One region of the Paenibacillus sp. FSL F4-0236 genome, then DNA from elsewhere that is predicted to be linked to it. Evidence: riboswitches for the same ligand, from Rfam matches in the RefSeq annotation. Region 1 holds a riboswitch; each other region holds the start of a gene.

Region 1 (2,200 bases):
GATGACAGCCATTTGTGAAAAATACGAAAGCCCCGTCTCCCCGCTATAATGCTGCAGGTTCGTATTGGTCATAAAGCTGATCACTGTATTGAATGAAAGCGTCTGTTCCATATCCGTAATTCCATTCGGGTTTAACGGCAATCCCCGCTGCAATCTAAGAACAATGTAACTGAAAGTAACCAATACGATATTTGTTAACACAAAGCTGAGCGCATACTTCTTCCAAGACATTCCGTCCCGTTTTTTCAGGCCGATCAGCTTATAAATCCCTTTTTCCATGCCTCCAAACCATCGATCCGTACGGTTCGGTTCATTAGAAAATACATAATATAAATACGTGCCCATCGGCTTAACCAGCAAGATAAGAATTACGATTACAGCAACTATTTGCAAAATGCCCATGAATGCCCCTCCTTAAAATTTCTCCGGATGAATCAATGCGTAAACCAGATATACAAACAACAGTAGGGTAACAGCGATTACTAGAATCACAACTTATCCCTCCCTGTATCCTCAACTACACCTGCGCACCAGCGCATAAATCCATAAAACAACCCGTAAATTACAGCTAACGAAGCCACCATATACAGATCCATCATATCTCCCGCACTCCTTCTTTTATCCTTGATGAGGTGATTTATCGATTAGAAAATCAGCATCACCACTATGAGAATAGATTACATAACTTGCACCAAGTCTTTTATAGACCAATCTAGGATTTATTGAGCTTGTGATTACAAAAATCGGCTGTGTCGTCCAGGTGCGGCACATCTGAATGTAGCGGCAGCATAACGTAAAGCTGCTCTCGAACAGATATACCCGTCCTACCGGGAACGGCGGGCGAAACCAAGTATTCTGATGGCGGGTATCAACTAGAACGACTTGTTCAATCCCCATCTCTTCGAGTAGGGCCTTCTCAGGCAAGTTGTTGGTCAATCCGGCCATCTTAATGCCTCTGAATTTTAGAAGCTTAATAAAATGTTCGCCTGCCTTCGTTGGCGCACATACCAGTACATATTCATTCTGATCTGTCATCTCTTATTCTCCTCAAATGCTTTGCTTGTAAGATCAGAACTTGATCACCCTGATCTTGAAAGAAAAGCTACCGCTAATGATGAATATAACGACCTCTTCGTGAGGTTTTCCATAAATGCTTTGCTTAAAAAAGCACAGCAAAAAGCCACAAAGGATTCTCCTCTGTGGCTCGCTAGCGGTCACATTGCACTCATCCTCTCTCCATACGCTTACGAGGTTAGCTGTCGGATTCGGGCGGTGAGAGTCGCCCTACCTGTAGAAGATGCGAGCTCACTCGCATCTTCTACAGGATTCACCCCATAACCGGCTTCCGACTCTCACATCGTCTGCCGATTGTTGGTTCCCCCGCTTTCCTTAACGGAAATTAAGCGGATCAAATATTCGATTGTTGTTGAAACAGGAGTAATCATACCCTTATGCAGGAAGAATTGTAAAACCTGATTGATGCCAAAATAATGCAAATTAAAAACTATTTTCGTATCGGATAGCGCTTACTTGATATCCAATCTCTCTATATCTCTTGTTTACTCGAGTTTTAATCCATTAGCGAAAAGCGGGCATACCATGTGATTTTATTCACCACAAATGTAGAAATCTTAAAAAATCGCCTTTATAGGTAAGAAAACAAGAAGTCGAGATTAAGCGAGGAAGAAGCCCGATAACTCGCAATAAATACCTATTTGGTTCCCTTTTCCGTCGTAGTAGGCAGGATTTGGTTTAAATTGCGCTCAAAAGAACACTTTCTGTTTTTACAGAAACACCTTGAAAAGAGTATGATTCGGGTTGAATCTATTTCACGAAATACATTCAACGCTGAGTTCCTGCATTTGCAGGGAACGGGGGAACCATCAGGCCACATGGCCTACTTGGGGTGAATCCGAAGGAGACTGTTCAAGTCTCACATAGGTAGGGCGACTCTCACCGTCCGAATCCGACAGCTAACCTCGTAAGCGTAAAGAGAGAGACCCTTGATCCGCCACGCTTTGGCACAGGTGTGTGTATACCTGTATTCCAAAACCGCAGCAGAGGTCCTCCTCTTGCTGCGGTTTTTGCGTTACCTGAATCTATAGGGTGATAGCATGCTGGACGGGGTGAAAGGAATGAAACACTATTATTGGGGAACTCAGCAAGGGCTACTTGAGCCGATAAGTCTAAATTATGTTTG
Region 2 (2,200 bases), 5.5 Mb from region 1:
ATCCACTGCTACAATCCTATCGATTCCAGCTATGACGGTAAGTGAAGCGGCTCTGTATATAAAAAGAAAGCTAGGCATCTCCTATGTACGTGCTGCCGGAGACCTATCCCAGATATGCAGACATGTGGGGATATTAGTAGGTTACAGAGGAGGTGGGACGATGGCTATTCCTCTTTTTAATCAGCACAATCTTGATTTAATTATTGCTGGCGAGGGCCCCGAATGGGAAACTCCAGAATATGTGAGGGATGCTGTCCACCAAGGCAGATCAAAAGCGCTGATTATGTTAGGTCATGCGGAAAGTGAAGCTCCAGGAATGAAATATTTAGCTGAAGTTCTGGCACATAAATACCCAATGATTCCCACTTATTTTATTGCTGAACAACCGGTCTATCAGCTGGTTTAATTCGTATAAACCGAAATGAAGAATAAATTTGCATATTATGGAGAAAATGATTGGAAACCAGGTCACTGAGAAAGGAGTGCTTCAATGGAAATTCCTTTGGAGGCTGATGAAGTGTTAAGTCGTATCAAAAAGCTTCAAACTGATGGAAGCTCGATCAGCAAAAAACAAGTGAAGCAAAGCGATCCTGATCTTATGAGAAGTGCGCTGTTCTTTTTTCCGAGCTGGGAGCATGCATTGAAAAACGCCGATCTGTTGTAGCCATATGATTGTATAACGAAGCCGAGTGGTTCAGGGATTGATCTCTGATGGCCGCTCGGCTTTTTTTAGATATATTGAGTAAACAAGAGTAAAAGAAAGAGAAAACGAAGTGTATGCTCAATATGAAATGAAAAGCATGGCTTTCAACATTATTTTGCCCACGGCTCAACTTTACAAGAAACCTTACACGGAGTATGATTCATCACATAACTGACAATTACATAAGAAGTCCGCTTAATTTCCGTTAAGGAAAGCGGGGGAACCAACAACTGGGAACCAGTGTAACAATCGGTACTAGTTATGGGGTGAATCCTGTTCCAGGTGCATAAATGCATCCATGCAGGTAGGGCAACTCTCACTGCCCGAATCCGACAGCTAACCTCGTAAGCGTATGGAGAGAGGATGAATGGCGTATTTGATGATGAATAGCCACAGAGAATCCCTCTGTGGTTTTTTGCTGCGTTAAAAAGCAGATATAGTTGTAGAACCTATCTATGAAAGAGGTGTTAACTTTGCCTATTGCTAAACTGAATGGAACTTCGCTCTATTACGAAATCAATGGAACAGGGACTCCGGTTGTGTTTATCCATGGACATGGATTAACACATAGTATGTTCAAGCCACAATTAGAGTATTTTTCTGATAAATATAAAGTGATTCTGTGTGATTTACGGGGGAATGGCAAATCAGGTGAATTACTGCAGGCCCCAAACGAGATTATTGAAACCCAATGTCTAGATATAATAATGCTATTAAATGATTTGGGTATTCGTGAGGCTGTTTTTGTTGGGAGTGCCTATGGGGGGCTCGTCGTTCAGCATATTGCGAAACAATATCCAGAGCGAGTAAAAGCGATTGTTGTCGCGGATAGCTTTTGTAGAAGTCAGGCGTCAACGATAATCGGTAAAATCCAGCTTATGGCTGCTTATTGTAGCTGGTTAATGTATTACGCTCCAAGTGAGCTTGTACTGCCTTCGATTCGTATGATGTACCGGGAACGCTGGAATCTGGCTTATAACGAGATTAGAAGAGGACTTCTCGATAAACGTCCAAGGGAATTGTATCGGCAAAGGCTGGCTACGAGCCATGTGGATTACACTAGATGCTTAAAGTCTTTTAAGCGTCCCGCCTTATGTATTGTAGGTGACTTTAGTGAATTTGGAGTTAATTGTATGAAGGATATGGTGTCTCAGCTGCCACATGCTCAGTTAGTGATTATCCCTAACGCATTAGATCCTAGTAATCTGTGTCAGCCGGAGAAATTTAATGCTATACTTCAGCGGTTTTTGGAGAAACAGCAGGAAACTCAGCAGATTAGTTAATCTTAATGGTAAGTGAGAAATGAGAGGCGTCCCATAGCCGGGGAGTATGTACTGGCTACGGGGCGTTCTTCTGTATGTCTGTATTTTGTACAATGCTGTCTACTGATGTAAGATTAAAGTTATTCGATACTAACTATCTAAAGGAGCTGAGTCATGATGTCTCAAGCCGAAACCATAAAATTGACCTCATTATCTTCAAAAGGGGGCTGCGGCT
Region 3 (2,200 bases), 5.4 Mb from region 1:
ATATCGTTGATCCAATTTCTTTTTTGTATAGTCCTCCAAAAGCTTCTCGCGGGACATATAACCATAAAAGGAAGAGTCCGTATCGTACAGTACATTCCACTGATCGGTTGGTGCTTTGGTGTAGTTCAGCTTTTGTTCTGCGAATGATATGGCTTTGTCGCGGGCTTCCGCCTTGCTGATGACAGTAGTATCTTCCCCGGCAGGGCTATTTAGCACCGAGGGAGCAATTTGAAACATAATAAATAGAATAAGACCGATAATGCCCGAGATGATGAGCCTCTTGGAGAGGGCACGTTGCTGTAAGGGCTGGCCAACGGGATTCATGTAACGCCTCCTTGTAAACTGACAATGTTATGTTCCATTATAGTATTAGTGCCATGATAGTTACAAAAATCATCGTATATTCTTTTTATGGGTAATAGAGATATTATAGAATAGGTAACTGAATATATACCATGAATTTAAGGTGATTCTTTCTTCATTTTTCATGAAAATCGATGCAATTGCAGGGAAAACACGGAAAAGTGATGAGAAAAGGCACTCTTAGTGGTACATCCTCTCCAAACCGCATTTTTCATATGAATCACCATTAATAGTGTCTTTGTGATTTATCGAAATAACATATATAATTTGTATGCAATTGTATATAGCCGAATTTCAGGTGAAAACGGGGGAACCATAAGAAGTAATGAAAAGATGAGTATACGCCATAGGCGTTGTCTTTATTCATCAGGGGTGAATTTCGTTCTAGGAACGAATAGGGCAGCCTGCACAGTCCGAATCCGTCAGCTAACCTCGTAGGCTAATTTACTGCAGGAACCAAGGGTAGCATTGGTTTTCCAGTGCTTTTTTTGTTGGAATTCTTTAAATTTTGATAAGAGGGTGAGCGTAGTGGCTTCACAGTTTCGCAGGGTTTCTGAATCAAAGTTCCTGAAGCTCTCTCCGCCTCAGATTATGGTGCTTGGTTTTGCATCGATCATTCTGATTGGAGCCTTGCTGCTAATGCTTCCCATTTCGAGTACCAGCGGGAATGCTGTTAGTTTTATTGATGCGTTGTTTACTGCAACATCGGCCACCTGTGTGACAGGACTTGTGGTGCTGGACACCGGGACGACATTCACCATTTTTGGGAAAACCGTAATTATGGTGCTTATCCAGGTGGGCGGCTTAGGGTTTATGACAATGGCGACCTTATTTGCCATGATGATGAAACGCAAAATTTCCTTGCGGGACAGACTGATCCTTCAGGAAGCAATGAACCAAGGCTCTATGGAGGGGATTGTTCGACTGATCCGGAGAGTACTTATTTATTCCTTGGTCATCGAAGGCTGTGCAGCGGTGCTTCTGTCCATACGCTGGGCGTTTGATATGCCACTGGGAAAGGCCATTTATTTTGGAATATTTCATGCGGTGTCTATGTTTAATAATGCTGGATTTGATATTTTCGGGGATTTCCGGAGTTTAACCGATTATGTATATGACCCGCTAGTGAACATCGTGGTGATGTTTCTGATTGTCTCTGGCGGTATTGGTTTTATTGTCATGTCGGATCTGGTGGAGTTTCGTGTCAAACGTAAATTATCTTTGCATAGCAAAGTTGTACTCTCCACCACTGCAGGGCTTATTCTTATCGGCGCTTTGGTTATTTTTATATTTGAATTTACGAATCAGCGCACACTGGGGAATTTAAATTTCGGCGGCAAAATATTATCGGCATTCTTTCAGTCGGTATCGCCCCGAACCGCTGGCGCCAATACGGTGGATATTGCCGGACTGCGGCAAGCCTCACAGTTCTTTATGGTTATTCTTATGTTTATTGGTGCATCTCCAGGATCAACAGGTGGCGGGGTCAAGACTACAACCTTTACGATTATGATTGGTGCAGTAATCGCGATGCTGCGCGGACGTGAAGATGTTGTACTGTTCCGTTACCGATTGGCGCAGGAGCGTATCTATAAAGCGTTGACGTTAACATTACTCGCTTTGCTATTGGTCCTCACGGTGTCGATGTTACTGTCCACAACAGAGGATAGTAATTTCTTAGCGATATTATTTGAGACGACCTCAGCTTTTGCCACGGTGGGACTAACCATGGGGCTGACACCTGAACTGTCTATCTTCGGCAAGATTCTGATCTGTCTGACCATGTTTGCAGGTCGGCTAGGTCCATTAACATTAGTGTATGCGCTTGGACCTAAAC
Region 4 (2,200 bases), 490 kb from region 1:
TGTTCTTTTTTCCAGGTATGAAGCTTTATGGATTTCCAGTGTTTATCTTCAGTCTAATCGAATGGGTGCTGGCTCTACTTCCGTTATACTGGCTTGCTCCAAAAATGTACGGGCTATTCTTGTCCTCCTTTCTGAACTACTCTTTGTTACTTCATCTAGTTCCATACGTATTGGCATGGCTTATATACATCTTTATCGTGCGCCTGTTCCTTCTATATATGCAGTTTGGTTATACCAGCGGCACGGGGATGTTCTCCTCCTTATTCATTTGCTTGAAGTCGCTGATTCCGGCAATAGGAATTTCAATCATACTTGGTGCAGCAGGCCTGATCCTTTTGCTAGTGTGCGGAATAACGGGCATCTTCTGTCCTGGCCTACCAGCACTTCTTATTCGTCAACTTTCATCACTGCCCTCAACACTCTTCAAAATGTGGGGAATTTCAGCTCAATATCATCTATGGCACAGTAAAGCATTTCCACAATAATTTGAAGCATTACAGAACATAATATAAGAGTCCCGGTTCCTGAATCAGGAGCTGGGACTCTTTCGCGTTATAGACAAATTATGAGGATTTGCAAAATCGTAAAGACTTTGTTACAATAAGTCCTGTTCCATTGGTAACAAGTTTGTAATCATTTGAAACGATTTCTACATAACTTCATGTATTTGTCGTAGTCATGTCGATAAGTCACTATCTGGTGCATAAAACGCCGAATTCCTTGCACCGGGAAGTGGGGGAACCATATTTTGGGTGAATTGATCTCGCTTTGCAGTGATCATAGGGGAACCTTCTACCGAATCCTTAAGCTAACCTCACAGGCATTGGAAGGGGTACAATTTTTTTGAAGAATTTAAGAAAAGCATGCGTCGCTGCGGCGCTAGGACTTGTGATGGCGTTCTCTATTGGTGGAGGAAGTGCCTTTGCAGATTCTAAGATGGACAGTGTTATTTCAAAGACAATTGGAGTTGCCTATAAAACCGGAGGCACTAGCACTGCCGGGTTTGACTGTTCTGGATTTACTACGTATGTATTCAAGAAGGTGGGTCTTTCTTTGCCCCGTACTTCAAAAGCTCAATATAATGTCGGAACTCCTGTAGCCAAAAGTAAATTACGTTCAGGTGACCTAGTTTTCTTTAACACATTGGGCAACGGCGTATCCCATGTCGGCATTTATGTTGGAAACGGAAAATTCGCACAATCATCATCTTCATATGGCGTGACCATCACTTCACTTAGCCAGTCCTACTGGGCCAATCGCTACGTTGGTGCTAAAAGAGTAATGAGTACTTCCTCATATCAAGCTATAGCCTACGATTAATACTTCCCCACAACTATAACCTCACAATTACATTATATAGACCTGGGTTTGATTATTGACTTAATCGAATCCAGGTTTTCTTTTGCCTTATTATATTCTTTACACCTCTAGAACGGACTTTAAACACTTTTATTTGATAAAAATTTCAATAAATATAAAAATTAGTTTAATATTATCGCTTACATATGCATTTTGTCTTTAAAAAAAACGAATTTTTCTGCATGATTATGTTAAAAACGATTGCCAAGCGGCACTCTGTTTGTTACAATAACTGCAGTAAGATTTTAGTAACATTTTTGTAATCATTAAGTTGTTATTTACAAAGGTTTTGTCATGTATTGATTACAAGCTATTCCTAATCAACAGTATCAGCCGAGTTTCCTAACTATTAGGAAAACGGGGGAACCAACTTTGGGTGAATTGACCTCCATTTTTAGAGGGGTCATAGGGGACCTTCAACCGAACCCTTAAGCTAACCTCGTAGGCATCCGGAAGGGGTATAAACTTTTGAAGAAGAAGCTAGCAGCAGCAGTACTTAGCTTTTCCATTATTTTCACCATCGGAGCAGGAAGCGCTTTCGCGGATTCCAAAATGGATAAAGTGATCGACAAGACCATCGGAACTAAGTACGTATCCGGCGGCATCTCCACAAATGGATTTGATTGCTCCGGATTTACAATGTATGTATTTGATAAAATTGGTATAAACCTACCACACCAATCAGGTTCCCAGTATCAAATGGGTACTGCTATCTCCCAAGATGATTTAAGATCTGGAGATCTTGTATTCTTCAATACAAGTGGTAAGGGTGTCTCCCATGTCGGTATTTATGTCGGTGAAGGCAAGTTTGCACACGCATCTTCCTCACGCGGTGTAACGA

Evidence for each region. A riboswitch is a leader RNA that binds a small molecule or an ion and turns the genes downstream of it on or off. The one in region 1 is predicted to bind cyclic di-AMP.
Region 2: another riboswitch for cyclic di-AMP. It lies ahead of NSQ29_RS00380 (alpha/beta fold hydrolase); the one in region 1 lies ahead of NSQ29_RS24745 (hypothetical protein).
Region 3: another riboswitch for cyclic di-AMP. It lies ahead of NSQ29_RS00830 (TrkH family potassium uptake protein); the one in region 1 lies ahead of NSQ29_RS24745 (hypothetical protein).
Region 4: another riboswitch for cyclic di-AMP. It lies ahead of NSQ29_RS26885 (C40 family peptidase); the one in region 1 lies ahead of NSQ29_RS24745 (hypothetical protein).

Annotation. Positions count from the first base shown of each region.
Region 1 is NZ_JBBOBK010000001.1:5,544,387-5,546,586, forward strand. It holds gene kdpA (potassium-transporting ATPase subunit KdpA) at 1-402, opposite strand, end outside; gene kdpF (K(+)-transporting ATPase subunit F) at 415-492, opposite strand; gene NSQ29_RS24745 (hypothetical protein) at 619-1,035, opposite strand; cyclic di-AMP (ydaO/yuaA leader) riboswitch at 1,226-1,416, opposite strand; cyclic di-AMP (ydaO/yuaA leader) riboswitch at 1,837-2,002, shown strand; gene NSQ29_RS24750 (hypothetical protein) at 2,136-2,200, shown strand, end outside.
Region 2 is NZ_JBBOBK010000001.1:70,628-72,827, forward strand. It holds gene NSQ29_RS00370 (Nif3-like dinuclear metal center hexameric protein) at 1-406, shown strand, start outside; gene NSQ29_RS00375 (hypothetical protein) at 491-664, shown strand; cyclic di-AMP (ydaO/yuaA leader) riboswitch at 886-1,070, shown strand; gene NSQ29_RS00380 (alpha/beta fold hydrolase) at 1,159-1,986, shown strand; gene selD (selenide, water dikinase SelD) at 2,143-2,200, shown strand, end outside.
Region 3 is NZ_JBBOBK010000001.1:182,232-184,431, forward strand. It holds gene NSQ29_RS00825 (CPBP family intramembrane glutamic endopeptidase) at 1-324, opposite strand, end outside; cyclic di-AMP (ydaO/yuaA leader) riboswitch at 639-820, shown strand; gene NSQ29_RS00830 (TrkH family potassium uptake protein) at 955-2,200, shown strand, end outside.
Region 4 is NZ_JBBOBK010000001.1:6,033,955-6,036,154, forward strand. It holds gene NSQ29_RS26880 (hypothetical protein) at 1-485, shown strand, start outside; cyclic di-AMP (ydaO/yuaA leader) riboswitch at 700-838, shown strand; gene NSQ29_RS26885 (C40 family peptidase) at 892-1,320, shown strand; cyclic di-AMP (ydaO/yuaA leader) riboswitch at 1,681-1,822, shown strand; gene NSQ29_RS26890 (C40 family peptidase) at 1,828-2,200, shown strand, end outside.